One region of the Priestia sp. VA7 genome, then DNA from elsewhere that is predicted to be linked to it. Evidence: predicted binding sites of a transcription regulator. Region 1 holds the regulator's gene; the other holds the start of a gene.
What was found. Region 1 encodes LexA, which represses DNA repair genes until DNA is damaged. Its sites were predicted from a motif close to CGAACATATGTTCG; they were not measured.

Region 1 (10,363 bases):
CGAAAACACATGGTCTGTTATAACGTAATAGGTTTCAGGAGCCCATCTGGAGTACACGTGTTTGGTATTATACGTTTTAATATACTCGTGGTTGTGTGCAGAGATAAACGGTTTCCCGTCAGGCGTATAGCTATTTAGCTGCCCAGTACGAAATAAAGTTGTGGAGTTAATCTCTTGCTCTTGATTTACCGTTACATAACTTAATACAAACATCCGTTCATCGATAAAATAAGGAAGGCTCCCTACATGCTGTTCACGCGTGGCTTCTTTTTTGATGTGTTCGTTCAAAAATGGCGCAAGCTGTGAAAAAATATAATCCTGTACTTTGCTATAGCGATGATGTTCATAGGTAATGGTGGATCCATGCTCTTCAGCAAGCTTCGGTTCTAATACACGAAAATGATTCATGAATTCTAAAATGTCATCATAGGTGTAATGATTATGACTCATCTCAGTGCGAATGGTCATGACGCCAATTTCAAAAGGACATAAAAAAACATCCACAGACAGCACGTTGCTAGACACGGTGGTGGAGGAAGTTTGTAGCGTAACGGTATGGTCTATTTTTTTTGAAAATCGAAGCAAGCCTTCTTTTTCGCAGGAATCAGGGAATAGAATACATTCAATGTAAGGAAGAAAATATTGATCCAAGCTATCATGAGATACGTAATACTGTTCTCCGTAGTATTCTTTTTCTACATGTTTGTTTTGAATGGAAAAAAACTCAAACAAATTTGCTTCTAGTGCATGAACAAGCTGCTCTTTATTTTTTCGGTCAAAGGAAAAAGGAAAAAGAAACATGTTCATTGCTTTGGTAGGTACAATGGTTTGAAATGGTTCTGTTTTCCTTGGTGTATTGGTCATAAACTACATCCTTCTTATAGTCGGTTGTATTTCCTTGTAAGAGTCGAGGAAATGCAGGTAGAAAGTAAAAAAGGTAAAACAAGATTTACAAAAACCGTTCTACCTGCCTGCGATGATTCAACGTATCATTTATAATATGCCAATTTTTTTAGAAAACAAACGTAAAAAAACCAACTAACATCATGATTAGTTGGTTTTACATACAGTGTCTGATTAGTGAATTGTGCGATATACACCAGTTACTTTTCCTAAAATCGTTACGTGGCGAAGAATAATAGGCGCCATCGTTGAATTTTCAGGCTGTAAACGAACGAAATTTTCTTCTTTAAAGAAACGTTTTACCGTTGCTTCGTTGTCTTCGGTCATAGCGACCACAATATCTCCATTATTAGCTGTTTGCTGCTGACGTACGATTACCATATCGCCATCTAGAATACCTGCTTCAATCATACTTTCTCCCATAATTTCAAGCATAAATACATGATCATCTGGAGAAACGAATTTATCTGGAAGAGGGAAATATTCTTCCACATTTTCAACGGCTGTTATAGGCAGACCCGCTGTTACTTTACCGATAACAGGAACATTAATGACATTGCTTTTAGGGATGTTTACTTCGTCTAGTTGAAGAACTTCGATTGCTCTTGGTTTTGTCGGATCTCTGCGAATTAACCCTTTGCTTTCTAAACGAGCTAAATGTCCGTGTACAGTGGAGCTAGAGGCTAATCCTACCGCTTCCCCAATCTCACGAACAGAAGGCGGATAACCTTTTAATTTTACTTCATGCTTAATAAAATCTAGTATGTCTTGTTGACGTTTTGATAGCTTCATATTTTTCACCTCAATTTTAGCTATTCTTTAGGTGAATTATACCACGTGATGTGTCAATATACAAACATAAGTTCGAAGAATTCCATTGACAGAAACAAATGTTCTCAATAAAATAAGAACATATATTCTGATAGGGGGATCATAATATGCAACAATTCTTACATTCTATGAAACATTACGCTATTTTTTTTGCAGTTATCGCTGCACTTACATATGTATTGACGCTGGTTTTAGGAGCGGATAAAGTAGATTTAGACAAATATTCAACGGTTACTATCACAAAAGGAGATACGCTTTGGGAATTGTCCAACAAGTATCATAATCACCATCATTTGACCACCAATGAATTTGTCAAATGGGTTGAAGACGTCAATGACTTAAACTCAGACACTGTCCAGTCTTTATCTCCTGGAGATAAATTATATATTCCTGTTTTAAAAAAAGAGTTACATAATCAAGTGGCAATTGAACAGTAGTGTGTAACGGTCGTTCCTGAATATTGTTAGAAGCCGAAAAGGTCGTGATAAAAGTGGATGCCATTATTTATTGCCGTGTCAGTACGGATAAAAAAACCCAAGAAACATCTTTACAGCGCCAGCAAGAAGAATTAAAAAAGCTTGCTGATCTTCACCATCTAGACGTAAAAAAAGTCGTAATGGAAAAAGCAAGCGGATATGAAGTAGACAGAGAGGGTATTTTGGATGTTCTTCATACAATGAAAGAAGAAAAAATATCTGTGTTGCTTATTCAAGATGAAACACGATTAGGCAGAGGAAATGCCCGAATTGCGCTGCTTCATGCTTTTCATAAAGAAAATGCTACCATCTATACGATTAGTCATCAAGGCCAGCTTCAGCTTTCAGAATCTGATTCAATGGTGTTAGATATTATTAGCTTAGTGGAAGAGCATCAGCGGAAATTACATAATGCTAAAATTAAAAGAGGAATGAAAAGAGCTGTAGAAAACGGTTATCGTCCGCAGCAAAATTTAAAAAATCAAGGAGTTAACTCGGGAAGAGAAAAAAAAGAAGCGCCAATTGAAGAAATTGTCCGCCTTCGTCATAACGGCTTAACCTTTGCTGAAATTTCAGTTACGCTAAAAGGTTTTGGCTATAATATTTCAAAAGCGACGGTACATCGCCGCTATCAAGAATACCAAGAGAGTGCTCAATCTCTTGATAAAACGAAAGAGATTTAGTAAGATGACTACATGTTGCCGGAACGGTTCGGTAATTTTAATTATTGATTATAAGGAGATAGGTTTTATATGCTATCAAAAGATAAACTTGCTCGTATTAATGCTCTTTCAAAAAAGGCAAAGGCTGAAGGTCTGACAGAATCTGAAGCGAAAGAACAGCAAGAGCTACGTCAGGAATATTTAAAAGTTTTCCGACAATCTATGACAAATCACCTTCATACGATTAAAGTTGTGGACGAAGAAGGTAAAGATGTTACGCCTAAGAAGTTAAAAGAGAGTAAAAAGAAGCGTCTTCACTAAGACGTTCTAGTAAAACTAGAGGGAATGTTCCCTCTAGTTTTTTGTATATTTTTAATAAGGCACACAAAAACTGTAAAAGTGGAAAATTTTTTGGTTCAAGTATTGTACAAATAAGCAAATCATTAGTATGATAACATATGTACATAGTTTTGAAAGGAATGAAGAGTATGACACAACGTATTGAAGATCTTTCGATTGCAACAATTCGTACTTTATCAATCGATGCGATTGAAAAAGCAAATTCAGGTCACCCAGGTATGCCAATGGGAGCTGCTCCAATGGCATATACATTGTGGACAAAATTTATGAACATCAATCCAAAGAATCCAAACTGGTTCAACCGTGACCGCTTTGTATTATCAGCAGGACACGGATCGGCACTATTATACAGCTTGCTTCATTTAGCTGGATATGACTTATCAATTGAAGACCTTAAAAACTTCCGTCAATGGGGAAGTAAAACACCAGGTCATCCAGAGTTCGGTCATACAGCAGGTGTTGATGCAACAACTGGCCCACTAGGACAAGGTATTGCAATGGCTGTTGGTAAAGCAATGGCAGAACGTCATTTAGCTGAAACATACAACAAAGAAGGTTTAGAAATTGTAGACCACTTTACGTATGGTATTTGTGGTGACGGAGACTTAATGGAAGGTGTATCTGCTGAAGCAGCTTCATTAGCAGCACATTTAAAATTAGGACGTTTAGTTGTTTTATACGATTCAAATGATATTTCTTTAGACGGAGATTTAGATCGCTCGTTCTCTGAAAACGTAGAAGATCGTTTCAAAGCTTACGGATGGCAAGTAATCCGCGTTGAAGACGGCAATGACTTGACAGCGATTGCAAACGCAATTGAAGAAGCAAAAGGCGATTTAACACGCCCAACGCTAATTGAAGTAAAAACAACAATTGGATTTGGGTCTCCAAACCACGCGGGTACTTCTGGCGTGCACGGTTCTCCATTAGGTTCCGATGAAACAAAATTAACAAAAGAAGCTTATGCATGGACATTTGAAGAAGATTTCTATGTGCCAGAAGAAGTGTATGCTCACTTCAAAGCTACAATTGCTGAAGATGGCCAAAAGAAAGAAAACGAATGGAACGATGTATTTGCACAGTATAAAGAAAAATACCCTGAACTAGGTCGTCAATTTGAACTAGCAGTAGAAGGAAAGTTACCGGAAGGCTGGGAAGAAACGCTTCCAGCATACGAAACGGGTTCAAGCCTAGCTAGCCGTGCTTCTTCTGGAGAAGTATTAAACGCAGTAGCACAAGCTGTACCTCAATTCTTCGGCGGTTCAGCTGACTTAGCTGGCTCAAATAAAACAATGATTAAAGGTTCAGAAGACTTCACTGCAGCTGATTACAGCGGACGTAATATCTGGTTTGGTGTACGTGAATTTGCAATGGGAGCTGCATTAAACGGTATGGCTCTACACGGCGGTGTAAAAGTATTCGGAGGAACATTCTTTGTATTCTCTGATTATCTTCGCCCAGCAATTCGCTTAGCAGCTTTAATGAAGCTTCCTGTAACATATGTATTCACACATGACAGTATCGCAGTTGGAGAAGACGGCCCAACACATGAGCCAATTGAACAATTACCATCACTTCGTGCAATGCCAGGTCTTTCAGTGGTTCGTCCTGCAGATGCAAATGAAACAGCTGCTGCATGGCGCCTAGCATTAGAATCAACTGACCGCCCAACGGCGCTTGTATTGACTCGTCAAAACTTGCCAACGCTTGAAGGTACAAAAGAAAATGCATACGAAGGCGTGTCTAAAGGTGCATACGTTGTATCTAAAGCTGGTAAAGACCAAGCGGATGCATTAATACTTGCAACAGGCTCTGAAGTAAGCCTAGCAGTAGAAGCACAAAAAGCATTAGCTGCAGAAGGCATTGACGTATCTGTAGTAAGTATGCCTGCATGGGACCGTTTCGAAGAGCAATCTGCTGAGTACAAAGAAAGTGTTATCCCTAAATCAGTGAAAAAACGTTTAGGTATTGAAATGGCTTCTACACTTGGCTGGGAACGCTATGTTGGAGACGAAGGACAAGTTCTTGGTATTAATCACTTCGGTGCATCTGCTCCTGGTGAAACAATCATGAAAGAATTTGGTTTTACAGTTGAAAATGTAGTAGCAAAAGTGAAAAGCTTGCTTAATGCATAATTCTTTTTCATAAGAAAGAGCGGACTCCTGTGGTCTGCTCTTTTTTTTCGACAAAAAAACAAAGGAATTTTTTCATCGATAGACAAGCATTGCGTACACCATTCGGTATAATGGTACAAAAAAGAACGAGCCGAAAGGGAGGATGAATCGTGAGAACGTATGAAGTATATCTAATGGAGGAAGAAGTTGCATCATCCTATTTTCGAAGAGAAAAGCTCATTTATCAGCTGCTGATTGAATATAGAATGAAACGTCACTTGCAGGAAACGCACTTACAAAAACAAGTTCATTACATTACTCGCCAACTGCCCATTTCATTTATTCAACGAGAATTGCTTCAGGCGTTTTCTCATTATCCTCATTTTTTTACTCATCAAGAGACGTTTGTGCTGGAATATCCTCATAAAAAAAGTCGAGCATCTATAAAATTAACGAATCGCTGTATAACAATTGAAGGAGATGGCAATGTTGATGCTGAGACAGCTTTTTTTGAAGTATTACGCAAGCTAGATCCTTGTTTTTTAGCAGTGAATTATGGAACGGATGAATACGGCTGGCTGAGGCCTGTGAAAACAAGAAAATTTGTGTAATTATTTAAGGAAATTGGAACGGAAATATTGTATAATAGCGTATGGTCTAGTACACTGTAAGTTAGACAACACGAAGGAGGAAGTAATACCATGGGAATGTATATTCTAGTTGGTGTTCTAGCATTAATTGTTGGGATAGCGCTAGGATTTTTCATTGCTCGTAAGTATATGATGAGCTATCTGAAGAAAAATCCACCAATTAATGAACAAATGTTAAAAATGATGATGATGCAAATGGGCATGAAACCATCGCAGAAAAAAATTAACCAAATGATGAAAGCAATGAACGGCCAAATTAAATAATGGTTAATTGGACAGACACTCTCTATTCAGAAGGGTGTCTTTTGTTTTATGATAGAGATAAGAAAATAGTTGTGGGGCTAGGGGGATACGATGAAAATTTTTCGAGAGTTATGGTGGTTTTTCAAACAGGAAAAAAAGTCTTACATAACGGGGATAGCGCTGCTCATTATTGTGGCAGCATTAGAACTTCTCCCGCCTAAAATTATTGGTTTAACGGTAGATGGCATTAAAGAAGGGGCGCTGAATGGAAAGCGCTTAATGCAGATGGTTGGCATTTTGCTAGGAGCTGCTGTTGTGGCCTATTTCACAAGATACATATGGCGTATTATGATATTTGGTTCATCTGTTAAACTAGCCAAGCAGCTGAGAAATACCCTCTACACTCATTTTACCAAGATGAATCAGGCCTTTTATCAACGGCGGCGAATTGGGGATCTGATGGCCCATGCAACAAACGATATTCAAGCTATTCAACAAACTGCAGGTTCGGGCGTTTTGACACTCGTGGATTCCATTGTCACAGGAGGGCTTGTTCTATGCACAATGGCCCTCACAATCAGCTGGAAATTAACGCTTATTTGCCTTATTCCTATGCCGCTTATGGCCGTTTTAACAAGTTACTATGGTACATTGCTTCATGCGCGGTTTCATCACGCACAAGCAGCATTTTCTACTTTAAATGATAAGGTTCAAGAAAGCATTAGCGGAATTAAAGTCATTAAGACGTTTGGGGAAGAAGCAGCTGATGTCGAAGAATTTCGCATTAAGTCTGCAGATGTTGTGCAAAAGAACATGAAAGTAGCCCGAGTAGAGGCATTGTTTGATCCGACCATTTCGATTATTGTAGCACTTTCTTTTTTACTTGCTCTTATTTTTGGCAGCAAGATGGTTATTAGTGAAGAGTTAACACTGGGTCAGCTTGTTACCTTTACAACTTATTTGGGCCTTCTTATTTGGCCGATGCTCGCGTTTGGCTGGCTATTTAACATTGTAGAACGAGGAAGAGCATCATATGATAGGGTATTTTCTTTATTAAAAGAAGAAAATCCGATTGAAGAAGCAGCGCATCCTAGCGTTGAAATGCCAACAGGAAATATTGAAGCTGTTATTCATAGGTTTTCGTATGGTAAAGAAGACGCATATACGTTAAACGAAATTTATTTTACACTTTCTCGCGGTCAAACGTTAGGGATTGTCGGAAAGACGGGTGCTGGGAAAACCACGATTTTAAAGCTGCTGCTTCGTGAATTTGATGTAAGAGACGGAGCTGTTTTATGGGGAGGAAAAGACATTAAAGACTATGCTTTTGATTCATTGTACAAAAGCATTGGATATGTTCCTCAAGATCACTTTTTGTTTTCAACAACAGTTGCTGATAATATCGCTTTTGGAAAAAGAGAAGCAAGCAATCAAGAGATTAAAGAAGCGGCTAAGGTTGCCAATGTACATAGAGACATTCTCGATTTTACAGATGGCTATCAAACAATAGTAGGCGAAAAAGGCGTTTCATTATCGGGTGGACAAAAACAGCGTATCTCGATTGCAAGAGCTCTTCTATTAGATCCTGAGCTTTTAATTTTAGACGACTCGCTATCAGCGGTAGATGGAAAAACGGAAGCGGGTATTTTACAAGCGCTGAAGCAGAAACGTCAAAATCGAACAACGATTATTACAGCGCATCGGCTGAGCTCGGTTACTCATGCAGACCTGATTCTTGTATTTGATAAAGGGAAAATTATTCAGCGAGGAACTCATGAGGAACTGCTTAGCGTGAGCGGCTGGTACCAGGATATGTACGATAGACAGCAGCTTGAACGTGCGGTAGAAGAAGGAGAGACGAAAAATGAAAATTGAGCATTCTTCGGTACATAAACGTCTGTTTCGCTATACAATTCCGCATAAAAAATCATTTTTTTTAGCGTTCACACTATTATTAATTGCTACGGCTGCGGATTTATTAGGGCCCATTTTGATTAAAATTTTCATTGACGATTATTTAACTCCTAAGTATTTGCCTCTTCAGCCTCTTGTGTGGCTGGCTAGCAGTTATTTGCTTTTACAGCTTTTAAAAATTGTCGTTCAATACTTTCAGCTTCTGCAGTTCCAAAAAATTGCGCTTCAAATTATTCAGCAGATTCGAATTGACGTTTTTTCTCATGTTCATCGCTTGGCTCTTCGCTTTTTTGACAACACGCCCACGGGAAGCCTGGTATCTCGAATTACAAATGACACGGAAGCCATGAAAGAAATGTTTGTGGAAGTCATCGCGGTTTTTATTCAAAATGGGGTATTTTTGGTCGGTATTTTTATAGCCATGTTTATGCTAGATATGAAGCTGGCTTTTTATTGTTTAGTTCTTCTCCCGTTCATTTGGGGACTTATGAAGCTTTATCAGCATTACAGCGCTATTTACTACGGACAGCTTCGAGAGAAACTAAGCCAGTTAAATGCCAAGCTTCATGAGTCTTTGCAAGGCATGTCTATTATTCAGCTATTTCGTCAAGAAAAGCGGCTGCGCTCGGAATTTGAAGAAATCAATGATGAACATTACAAAGCGGGGATGCGCAATATTAAGTTAGATGGTTTGCTGCTAAGGCCGGCAGTCGAAATTCTTTACATTTTAGCCGTTATTCTTGTGCTCAGTTATTTTGGTATTTCCGTAGCTGACAGTCCTGTTAAAATTGGTGTTCTTTACGCGTTTATCAACTACTTGGATCGTTTTTTTGAGCCAGTTAATGAAATGATGCAGCGTCTCTCTATGTATCAGCAAGCGATGGTATCAGCCTCTCGGGTATTTGACTTGATGGATGAAAAAGAAAAAAATCCAGTCATGACAGGAGAACAAAAGCAGGGGGTACAAAAAGGAACGGTAGAATTCAGAAACGTAACGTTTTCCTATGATGGTGTTCGAGATGTACTTTCTGATATATCGTTTACGGTAAACGAAGGAGAAACAGTGGCTTTAGTAGGCCATACGGGAAGCGGGAAAAGCTCCATCATTAATTTATTAATGCGTTTTTATGAGCAGCAAAAAGGAGACATTTTGATCGATAATAAACCGCTATCGTCTTTTTCAAATAAACAGCTTCGAGATGAGGTAGGGCTAGTGCTTCAAGATGCCTTTTTATTTGCAGATACCGTGAAACGAAATATTACGCTGCACGAAGACCATTTTTCTGATGAACAAGTAAAAGCAGCGGCGGAATTTGTGCAAGCTCATGCATTTATCGAAGCTCTTCCAAATAAGTATAATGAAGTGCTAGTCGAAAGAGGTTCCACTTTATCAAGCGGCCAGCGTCAGCTCTTAGCATTTGCAAGAACGGTCATCCGGAATCCTAAAATCCTTATTCTTGATGAAGCAACAGCACACATTGATACACAAACAGAAGAAGCGATTCAAGAAGTGTTAAGAGATATGGGAAAAGGCCGTACAACAATTGCGATTGCCCATCGTTTATCCACTATTCAACACGCCGACTGTATTTTAGTACTGCATAAAGGAAAAATCGTCGAAAAAGGCACACATACTGAACTGCTAAACAAAGGCGGTTTGTACTATAATATGTATCAGCTTCAGCACAGTGAAAAAGAAGAGAATTTCAGCAAAGAAACAGGAGTAAAAGAGATTTATACAGAATTGATAGAGTGAAGGTAAAAAAAAGAAACAACCTTCATGAAGAGGTTGTTTCTGTTGTTTGAGCAGGGAATTCATTGTAAACGTTTAATAAATGATCTAATTCTTGACTATGTTTAATAGCAGGTGGAGAGTTTAATCCACTTACTCGGACTATGCGGATGAGTTCTTCTCGTTTCTTTTCAATCGCTAATAGAATATCTTTTTTGGCCAATGCTATGTATCCCTTCTAACAAGTCGTTTACCTAATTATACAAGATAATGGTACTATTTGAAAGAAGTGAGATAAGACAATTTGGTTACAAAATGGTAACGAAAAAGAACAAAAAAGGGAAGTGGGAAATGTGGGAGATTTAAATTTGTTTTTGGCATTTGGCGCGGGGTTTTTATCGTTTATTTCACCCTGCTGTTTGCCTTTGTACCCAGCTTTTTTATCGTACATAACGGGAGTGTCAGTTAGCGAGCTAAA
Region 2 (10,363 bases), on a different contig from region 1:
TTAGTAAATAACTAAACGATTGATGAAAATAAGGCAACAGCTTCACAGAACCAACATTCAACGAACTTACCAGCCTGCTCCACTCACCGACTGTTAGAGGAGGAAGAACCGGCAGAGACTGCATAAGCTTGCGAATTTCTTTTGCAATTCTAAAAACATTTTCATAAAAACTCCTAATATTTTTTGCTTTATGAGGAAATTGTTTTTGGAGATAGGAAATATGCTGATACCGGTCTTGATAATAAATCAGTGTACGATGAGGAAGATGAACTTTCATGATTTTCTCAAGAGAAACCTTTTCAATTTCTAGGCCAAGGTACGTGCCGATTCGCTCATGTATCCCTCCGTGCTCAAATCCCATTCCAAGCGTCGCCCCAACAGGAAACGTATACAAATGACGCTGAAATTTCCCTGCACAGCCTCCCCATTCTCGAGAAGCTTCTAAAACCGTCACTTCATAGTCATGTTTAGCTAAAAGCGCTCCCGCTGTTAACCCACCTATTCCTCCGCCTATTACGACAACTTGCTTATGCATGTTTTCACCTTCTTTAGCTCTTTCTTCTATTGTGCAAAAAAAAGAAGCTCACCGCAATTTAGAAGCGGCTCGTTACTGAAATAAAAAAGCCGTGAATGATCTCACAGCTTTTTGGCTTATTTTGTAATCACTCCACAAACAATCCGATCTCCTGAGTTTCCTGAAGGATCCGTTGTGTAGTCGTCGACTTTATCATGTATCACTAATGCCGATCCATCCATATCCAAAAGAGAATTCGGCTTTCCTTCTTGCAGCGTGACAAGAGAAGCAAAAATTTCTGTATCTACTTTGCCATTTGGAGCAACTTCTAGATTGGGCAAATCACCTGCATGCGGGCCTTTTGTATTTTTAAGGCCGTGTTCACGTTTAAAAGGATTAAAATGGGCACCCGCTGTTTTAAAATCCGGCACCTCACATTTTCCTATTTCATGAATATGAAATCCATGTCTCCCCGGTGAAAGACCTTGAGCAGTTAATTTAATGTGCACGCCGTTCTTTGCTTCTGACAGGGTAGCCTCTCCTACTTTTTTGCCCGATGTATTTGTTAAATCCACTTTAACAGGTTCTACTGATACTTCGCTTGTTTCTTTCGCTTCCTCTATTTTCAGGTGGTTTTCATGAGCATTATTTTGCTCTTTTACCATGCTGCATGCTCCTAACAATAACAGCACAAAGACTACGCATCCATTCATTATCAACTTTTGCATCCGTGATTCCTCCTTTTTCTTATTTATCACCATCCTTTCACTATTTTCCTTTTTTTAGACATCAAAAATAAGATTGAGACATACGTTCACCTTGCCAATGAAAAAATCGGAACGAGTTGGATTCTTAATGAAGAACCTCGATTCATCGTTCGGATTTTCCTTCAACTAAAATACTTTGCTTTAACGTCTTACTTCTGTTTAAAGTTGTATTCCTTTTCCGTTCCGTTTGAAAAACGAACTTCTAATTCAAACGACTGAAAATCTTTTTTTAGACCAAACACATCGATTACTTCCTTTTTTACATCTTCATCGGGCGTGCGCTGATCAAAATTTAACTTTTTAAATTTTGAAGATAATTTATTAAAAGCTTTATCTCCGTTCAAGTGCTCATCGTTAATATTATCATCCACTTTGGCTTCTATCTCATCATTTTCATTTTCGTAGTCGGCTTCATAATCATTGTTGAGCCCCTTATAATCTACTTCTAAATCAAATTTTGAAAAGTTAAAAGATGTGTTGTCGCTTTGATTATCATAGCTCATCGGCGTTCCGCCATTCGTCACGCCTTGTTTATTTTGAGCTTCTTTTGCTGGGGCTGCATCATCATTGTGGCATGCTGAAAGTACGCTAATACTTATAAGGGAAAAGAATATGAAAAAGGGTCGTTTCTTCACTGTATTTCCTCCTTTGACTTCACTCTTCCTTCCCTTTATGTCCACAAATTTGATTTTTATACGCCTTCACTAGAAAACCCCGCTCTCTAAAAAGAAAGGGGGGTTTTTCGTCTTGTTTATTTTACATTCGAATAAGAAATACTGTACATGCTGTTAAAATACGTATTGTAAAGAGCTTGAACGGCACGGTCTAAAGCATCTGCTTTCACACCAAACATCATGCTCACCTCAGAAGAACCTTGGTTGATCATTTCAAGATTCACTTCAGCACGAGCAAAAGCTTCTGTAGCTTTTGCAGCAATTCCTACTGTGCTATTCATTCCTTCTCCTACTACCATAACCATAGCAAGATCACGTTCAATAAAGATTTCATCTACCTCAAGTTCTTTTTCAATTCGAGCAAATACGCGCTTTTCAACATCTGGCGTAAGCTGATGCTCGCGCATGATGACAGAGATATTATCAATTCCTGAAGGGGTATGTTCGTATGAAATACCTTCATCCTCTAAAATTTCAAGCAATCTTCTGCCAAAACCAATTTCACGGTTTAATAAGTATTTGCTCACGTGGATATTGCAAAAACCTTTGTCCCCAGCGATTCCGACCACCGGCGTATCTCCGTGAGGACGCTCAGCTACAATGAATGTCCCCTTTGCTTCAGGATTATTTGTATTCTTTACACATACAGGAATGCCTAGTTTATAAACCGGCTCCAGCGCTTCATCATGGAAGACAGAAAAACCTGCATAGGATAGTTCACGCATTTCTCTGTATGTTACTTCTTTCATTTCATGAGGCTTTTCCACAAGTCTTGGATCTACGCTATAAATAGCATCTACGTCGGTAAAGTTTTCATACAAATCAGCTTTTACTCCCGCTGCTACAATTGAGCCTGTGATATCTGATCCACCGCGCGAGAACGTAACCATGTTCCCTTCTTCAGAATAGCCAAAGAATCCTGGAATCACCAAAATGCCCGAACGCTCTCTTAGCTGCGGTAATTTTTCATAAGACAGTGGAAGCACTCTTGCTCTTCCGGGTTCATCAGAAACAAAAATACCTGCTTCTTTTGGATTTACATAATGAGCTTCAAAACCTAAATGGTTTAAATAAGCAGCCATTACCTTTGCGTTATTATCTTCTCCACTTGCTTTTAGGCAGTCTAATAAGCGAAATGGATCGTTTTTATGTAAATCAATAAGTGATTGTAAATTCGTAATAATGTCAGTAATAATCGTTTCTGGCATAGACAAGTCCACAACGATTTCACGATAGCGATCAATTACTTGCCCAAACTCGTCTACGTAATCTTCTCCAAGCTGTATTTTGGCAGAAAGTGCGATTAGCAAATCTGTCATTTTTGTATCTTCTCCGTATCGCTTACCCGGAGCTGATACGACTACCAGCTTTCTCTCTTTATCAGACGTTACAATATGCGCAACCTGTTTAAATTTCTCTGCGCTTGCAACTGAACTCCCGCCAAACTTCGCAACCTTCATGTGTGAGACACTTCCTTACTTTGTTTTTAATATTCGATTATTGTACCATATTTTATCAAGTAGAAAAGCTCATCTATCTAACTTTTCTAAAAATTAAAGGAATACTACCGTAATTGTACTCTCATAAAGAACAAATGTCTACCAGAAAAACACAAAAAGACTGATTTTACATTATGTAAAATCAGTCTTTATTTGTTATTCTGCTTTTGGCTTTTTTAATACCCCTACAAGAACCGCCGTTACAATTGCACCAATTAAGATTGCTAGTGCATATAAAAGAGGATTTCCTTGTACAATTCCGATAACGAATACACCGCCGTGTGGTGCTGGTAAACCGATGTGGAACATCATTGTTAAAGCACCTGCTACTGCAGCACCGATAACCGATGCGGGAATAACACGGCCTGGGTCAGCTGCTGCGAATGGAATCGCACCTTCTGTAATAAATGACAGACCCATTACATAACACGTTTTACCTGTTTCGCGCTCTTGGCGAGTAAATTTGTTTTTGAACAAAGTTGTCGCAATAGCCATACCTAATGGTGGAACCATACCGCCTGCCATAATCGCTGCGTGTGGTGCATAGTTTCCAGCATCAATCATTGCAATACCAAATGTAAAGGCTGCTTTATTAATAGGGCCACCCATATCAATTGCCATCATACCGCCTAAGATAATACCTAATAATACTAAGTTACCTGTACCAAATCCACTTAACCAGTGCGTTAATCCTTTGTTAATTGCACTAACTGGCTCGTTTACAACATAAAGCATAATCAATCCTGAGATAAAAATCCCAAATAGCGGATAAAGAAGAACTGGCTTAATTCCATCAAGCGCTTGCGGTAAACCGCTGAATAATTTCTTTAATCCCACTACTACATAACCCGCTAAGAAACCAGCGATTAAACCACCTAAGAAACCGCCTCCGCCAGAAGCTGCTAAAAGACCTGCAACCATACCAGGAGCTAAACCAGGACGATCAGCAATACTCATTGCAATGAACCCTGCTAGTACCGGTACTAGTAAGAAGAATGCATTATCTCCGCCAATTGTTTTTAGCGCCGCTGCGAATGCATTGTACGTCGGATCTTTCGGTTCTGCTGAGTGAATGCCAAACATGAATGAAATAGCAATTAAGATCCCGCCCCCTACAACAAACGGAAGCATTGCTGATACACCGCTCATTAGGTGTTTGTAAAACCCTGTACGCTCTGATCCTTGACTTCCTCCGCCTTCTTTGCTGCCACCGCCGCCGCTGTATATAGGAGCATCTCCTTTTAACGCGCGGTTAATTAATTCTTCAGGCTTGCGAATTCCTTCAGCTACTGGAACTTGAATAACTTTTTTACCTGCAAAACGTTCCATTTCTACTTGCTTGTCCGCTGCAACAATAATAGCGGTAGCGTTTTCAATTTCTTCCTTCGTCAACGCGTTTTTAACACCGCTGGAACCATTTGTTTCAACTTTGAGCGTCACGTTCATATCTTTCGCTTTTGCTTTTAGGCTGTCCGCTGCCATATATGTGTGGGCAATTCCTGTTGGACAAGCCGTTACAGCAAGCACTAATTGATCTGAAGCCGTATCCACTTCTTCTTCCGGCGCTTCATTTTCAGTTTCTTTATCATCAATTGCTTTAATAACTTCATCAATCGATAATGCCGTTAGCAACGTTTTTCGGAACGATTCGTCCATTAATAACGTAGACAAACGAGATAGTGTTTCTAAGTGAGCGTTATTTGCGCCTTCACTCGCTGCAATCATAAAGAATAGATGTGCAGGCTGTCCGTCTAATGATTCATAATCGATACCTTCTGTTGAGCGTCCAAATGCAATGGCCGGCGTTTTTACCGAGCTTGTTTTCGCATGCGGAATGGCGATGCCTTCCCCAATTCCCGTTGTACTTTGAGATTCACGGTTTAAAATTGCTTCTTTATAGCCAGCTCGGTCGCTTAAGCGACCAGCTTCGTCTAATTTTCCAACTAACTCATCAATAACATCAGCTTTTGACGTGCTTTTTAAATCAAGAATGATTGTATCTTTTTTTAATAGTTCTGTAATTCTCATTCTCGGTTCCCCCTACTCTACCTTTGTGATTGACACTTGTTCACGAAGCGTCTTTACATCTTCTGCTGTACATAATTCAAGTGAGAATGCTGTGGCACTTCCTGAAGCAACTCCTGTTTGAAAGGCTTCTAATAAATCCCCTTGCTTTACATAAGAAGCAATAAATCCAGCTACAAGTGAATCGCCAGCTCCAACAGAATTTTTCACTGTTCCTTTAGGGACTGTGGCACTGTAGACACCGCTTTCGTTAATAAGAAGTGCTCCATCGCCTGCCATGGATACAACGACGTTTTGCGCTCCTTGTTCCACGAGTTTTTTACCATATACTAGCGCATCTTCTGCACTGTTTACTTCTACATCAAACAATTCTGCAAGTTCATGATGATTCGGTTTGATAAAAAACGGCTTGTGAGACACGACGTCTAGCAAGGTTTTTCCACTTGCATCTACTACAACTTTTACTCCGTTCGCTGCAGCTAGTTCAGTTAATGTTTCATACACGGAACTTGGAAGCGTTTTCGGTATACTCCCTGCTAATACGAAGATATCGCCTTCAGTCATTTGCTTTACTTGAGTCAATAAAGACTGAAGCGCTTTGTCTGTAATAGCAGGTCCTTGACCGTTAATTTCTGTTTCTTTTTCCGTTTTTAACTTTACGTTAATGCGGGTATCTCCATCAACTCTTGTAAAAGCTGTTTCGATATTCTCCGCTTTTAAGTAGTCTTCAATATAGGTTCCTGTAAAGCCGGCTACAAAACCGAGAGCTTTATTATCAACACCTAATCGCTTTAAAACGCGAGAGACGTTAATGCCTTTTCCTCCTGGAAACTTGGCTTCATTCGTTGTGCGGTTAAGCCCGCCTTCTTCGAATGCTGAAACATGTACTACGTAATCAACGGATGGGTTCAACGTACATGTATAAATCATGATTTCACAACCTTTATGTCTGTTTTGTTTGCATACTGTATAAGTACATCGCTAGGTACGTCATTTGTTATAATTTTTGCTTCATGTAAATCGGCTATTTTCGCAAAACTTGTTTCAAAAAACTTAGTAGAATCTGATAAAATATAAGATTCTCTAGACAGCTTCATTGCCGTTTGCTTGATTAATGCTTCTTCTGGATCGGGAGTTGTATATCCATATTGATGATGAATCCCATTCGCTCCCATAAAGCACTTATCAAAACGATATTGCTCAAGACTTAAAAGAGCTCCATTGCCAATTAAAGCGCCCGTTTTATGTTTAACGGATCCTCCAATTAAATAGAGGGTGATACCTTGTTCTAGCATCGGGTTTAAATGCATTAAACCATTTGTCACGACAACTACATCTTTTTGCTTTAAAAAAGGAATCATTTCATACGTTGTAGTTCCTGCATCTAAAAAAATACAGTCACCTTCATTTATAATGGAAGCCGCATACTCTGCAATGTTTCGTTTATCTTGAACATTTTTAGCAGATTTTTCGATAACGCTCAGTTCAATTCGTTTACTGCGAATAAGCGAAGCGCCACCGTGAACACGTTTGAGCATTTGCTCTTCTTCTAGTTGACTTAAGTCTCTTCTAATTGTGGATTCCGAAGCGCCTGTAACTTCGATAAACTCTTGCACTTTTACAAGTTCTTTCTCTTTTAAAAGTTTTAAGATTAGTTGATGTCTCTCCGGCGTTAACATGTTCTAGCTCCTTTTTCAAAAAAGCGTTTTCATTTATTTCATGTACTTACTTTATCACGGTTTACATTCAAAATCAATCATAAAAAATCAAAAACATTCATTTTTTTAATTACAAAATAAAGTTTTTTGAATGAATAATTAGTTTTGCATTTGTTTTAATGATAGTTTATACAAAAGGAAATAAGCTGGTAATTCAAGAATTTGTCTACTTTTCTCATTATATGTAAAGGTTTTCTTCTACCCAATTAGATATGACTGTTTTTGACTATTTCTTGACCGATTGAATTTTTCTGACTGAATCACGCATAGCTTGTCCTGATTTCACAAAAGCTTACACACCAAAAAAGTTGTCCACCTTTTTGGACAACTCAAAGTGACCCATCATTTAAATAAAAACAGAAGCATATATAATATGGAAGCAAGGGCAGAAGAAATAGCTAAACTTGAGATAAAACGAACGAGTCTTTTTTTAATGAACTGCGTTAATTCGATTTCTCTTACTTGGGTTTTTTCATTTTGCATACAATAATCCCTTCTTTAATTAAAATTTCCTAGTAGCTAGAAGTTGCTACTCGCAGAATATGCTTTTATGTATTGTATGCATGCGTTAAAAAAAAGATACAAAACGAACAAAAAAGCTACTCTTAGCTAGAGTAGCTTTCATCTTTCCATACATCTGCTTCAATTACTGCATCCGCTCGAATCGAATATGTATAACAAGGGCCTGTAACCATCAGCGTATTCGACTGCAGCGAGACTTTATCAATCGTCACTCGTTCATACCTTTGAATATGTCCTGCTTCATAGACGTGAAGTGTTACTGGATGATGCTCCGAGTAACTGTTCATAATGACATTTTCAATATGCTCAATCTTTTCCTTTTTCAACCCTAAAGGCTGCTTATGCGCATCGGGACTGTACATTTTCTTCATTTTCTCTAAATGCTCGGGCATTACTAACTTCGCATACTGTTTTAATTCATCTTGATACACGTTCATTCTCCCCCTTGACTCTTGCTTCTATTTTACCGAACGAACATTCTCATTGCAAAACTTTTTAATCAAAATAAAAGCAAACAATTCATTCTTTCATACTCCATAAAAACTGTCAAAAGATTTTATGTTAATAGCAGAAACTGATTTTAAAAAAATAATGATATCCCATCTTTAATTCGGTCTCTAGAGTTGGTATAATACATTGTCATGACTGTGTTTTCGGAGCTTTTGATGATTGGAGGTAACGTTCATGATTAATAAAATAAAAGAAATTATCCTCATTATTCTAGGGAGCCTCATTTTCGCACTGGCCATTAATTACTTTGCTATTCCAAATGAATTAGCAGAAGGCGGCGTAACCGGTGTAACAATGATTACCTATTATGTATTAGGCTGGTCTCCGGGTATCACAAACTTTATATTAAACGGTTTGCTGGTACTGATCGGATACAAATTGCTTCACAAACGTGTGATTGCTTACACAATTATATGTATTATTTTTACGTCTCTATTCCTACATATAACTGAAGGACTGGGAAATCCTCTTGACGATACGCTACTGGGGGCTATTTTTGCTGGTATTTTAGCTGGTGTAGGACTCGGACTTGTGTTTAGAGGTGGCGGAACTTCCGGAGGCTCTGCAGTTATTGCCCGCTTAGCTAATCAATATCTAGACTGGAATATTAGCAAAACGATGCTGGCAATTGATTTATTAGTTGTAGCAAGCGCTTATTTTGTCATCGGTGGAGAAAAGACGATGTATACGGTTATTTCTCTTTACATCGGAACGAAGGTGCTTGATTATATCATTGAAGGACTCAACCCTCGCAAAGCAATCACTATTATTTCACACCGTTCAGCTGAAGTAGCCGAACAAGTCAATAAAAAGATGCAACGCGGCGTCACTGTCTTTTCTGCTCATGGAAGCTATACAAAAGAAGCAAAAGACGTATTGTACGTAGTTGTGAACAAACAAGAACTGCTAGAATTAAAGCGTATTATTCATAAAGTCGACGAACAAGCTTTTGTGGTCGTACACGATGTGCGCGACGTCTTTGGAGTAGGTTTTACCATTCCAAAAGCCGGCTGAAAACCCGCTATAAAAAAGCGGGTTTTTTCTATTATATATGTTTGCGCTGAAAATACAGTAAACCTGCTGCTCCAAAAAGCAGAAAGCTGCTTATAACAACTGCTAGGAAGTTCTGTGTAGTCAGCATCAACCCCCATGATGCTTTTCCCGTTACACCTAACATTCCATACATTGGCTGAGTCCATGGGTACCAGGGACCAAATCGTTCAGAATTAGCAACGAATAAATTCGGTAGTGTTAAAATGACATTGACTGTTAAAGATGCTCCAAAGCTAGAAAGTGCCATTGACACTGCTAGCATAAACGCTAGAATTGGCAACACTGCAACCCAGCCGCCTAGCATATTTCCAGCTATCATTTTTAGTGGAATAGCATTCGGATAGCCTTTCAACATGCCAACTCCTAATAAAACAACAAATACAAGCACTTGAAGAATTCCCATGAAAGCTGCTGATGTGATCAATTTTGCTCCGTATACGGATGTTCTTGTCACAGGAAGAGACAGTAATTGCTTCCACCCTCCGGCTTCGTGTTCATACCGACAGATGAACGATGTTACTAACCCGCCAATTAACGGATAAAACAGTAAGCCGTGAACATTGGCAATCAAAGCATCTGCCATTAACCATTTCATCCTCCCGTTTGGCATTGCCTGATCACCTACAAAAAGGATAGCAGCAATAAGAATGGGACTAACAAAAAGGTAAGTCCAGGCTTTTGTTTTAAACAATTTAAACCATTCTATCTTGCACAATTGCCACAACATTTAGGCCACATCCTTTTTGATAAAGTGAAGAGCACCTGCAGCATATAAAAAAACGCCGATAATTACACCTGTTATCATATACGTATTCCGATAATCGGAAAACACTAGCATTGGCCATTGCCAGAAAAACCAGCTCGGCAATTCTCTCATACCACTCATTGCCACACTCATCACAATACCTAGTGCCAGAGAACGGCTTTGATTTTTAAAAAGCATAGATAGCCATATTTGAATAGCCACAAACGGAATAGCCGAAAAAAACGGATAAAAGGTATAAACAAAAAGAGTTTTCCAAGAAGGAGGCAGACCAAATCCTAACCACCACCCTAGCCCAATTATACCGATTAATAGAAC

Region 2: AC0C45_RS20030 (YolD-like family protein) is a predicted target of LexA. The motif match lies at 8,187-8,200, and genes of this name have one in related genera.

What each region holds. Positions count from the first base shown of each region.
Region 1 is NZ_JBVQPN010000001.1:803,547-813,909, forward strand. Features, by position in the region: gene AC0C45_RS04165 (magnesium transporter CorA family protein) at 1-864, opposite strand, end outside; gene lexA (transcriptional repressor LexA) at 1,078-1,695, opposite strand; gene yneA (cell division suppressor protein YneA) at 1,842-2,171, shown strand; gene AC0C45_RS04180 (YneB family resolvase-like protein) at 2,225-2,893, shown strand; gene AC0C45_RS04185 (DUF896 domain-containing protein) at 2,963-3,193, shown strand; gene tkt (transketolase) at 3,361-5,367, shown strand; gene sirA (sporulation inhibitor of replication protein SirA) at 5,517-5,957, shown strand; gene AC0C45_RS04200 (YneF family protein) at 6,048-6,260, shown strand; gene AC0C45_RS04205 (ABC transporter transmembrane domain-containing protein) at 6,351-8,114, shown strand; gene AC0C45_RS04210 (ABC transporter ATP-binding protein) at 8,104-9,909, shown strand; gene AC0C45_RS04215 (aspartyl-phosphate phosphatase Spo0E family protein) at 9,932-10,108, opposite strand; gene AC0C45_RS04220 (cytochrome c biogenesis CcdA family protein) at 10,239-10,363, shown strand, end outside.
Region 2 is NZ_JBVQPN010000004.1:428,973-439,335, reverse strand. Features, by position in the region: gene AC0C45_RS20065 (FAD-dependent oxidoreductase) at 1-535, opposite strand, end outside; gene AC0C45_RS20060 (superoxide dismutase family protein) at 652-1,242, opposite strand; gene AC0C45_RS20055 (YusW family protein) at 1,431-1,916, opposite strand; gene AC0C45_RS20050 (aspartate kinase) at 2,033-3,415, opposite strand; gene AC0C45_RS20045 (PTS fructose transporter subunit IIABC) at 3,611-5,482, opposite strand; gene pfkB (1-phosphofructokinase) at 5,495-6,409, opposite strand; gene AC0C45_RS20035 (DeoR/GlpR family DNA-binding transcription regulator) at 6,406-7,158, opposite strand; gene AC0C45_RS20030 (YolD-like family protein) at 7,803-8,156, opposite strand; gene AC0C45_RS20025 (YitT family protein) at 8,404-9,243, shown strand; gene AC0C45_RS20020 (ABC transporter permease) at 9,275-10,009, opposite strand; gene AC0C45_RS20015 (ABC transporter permease) at 10,010-10,363, opposite strand, start outside.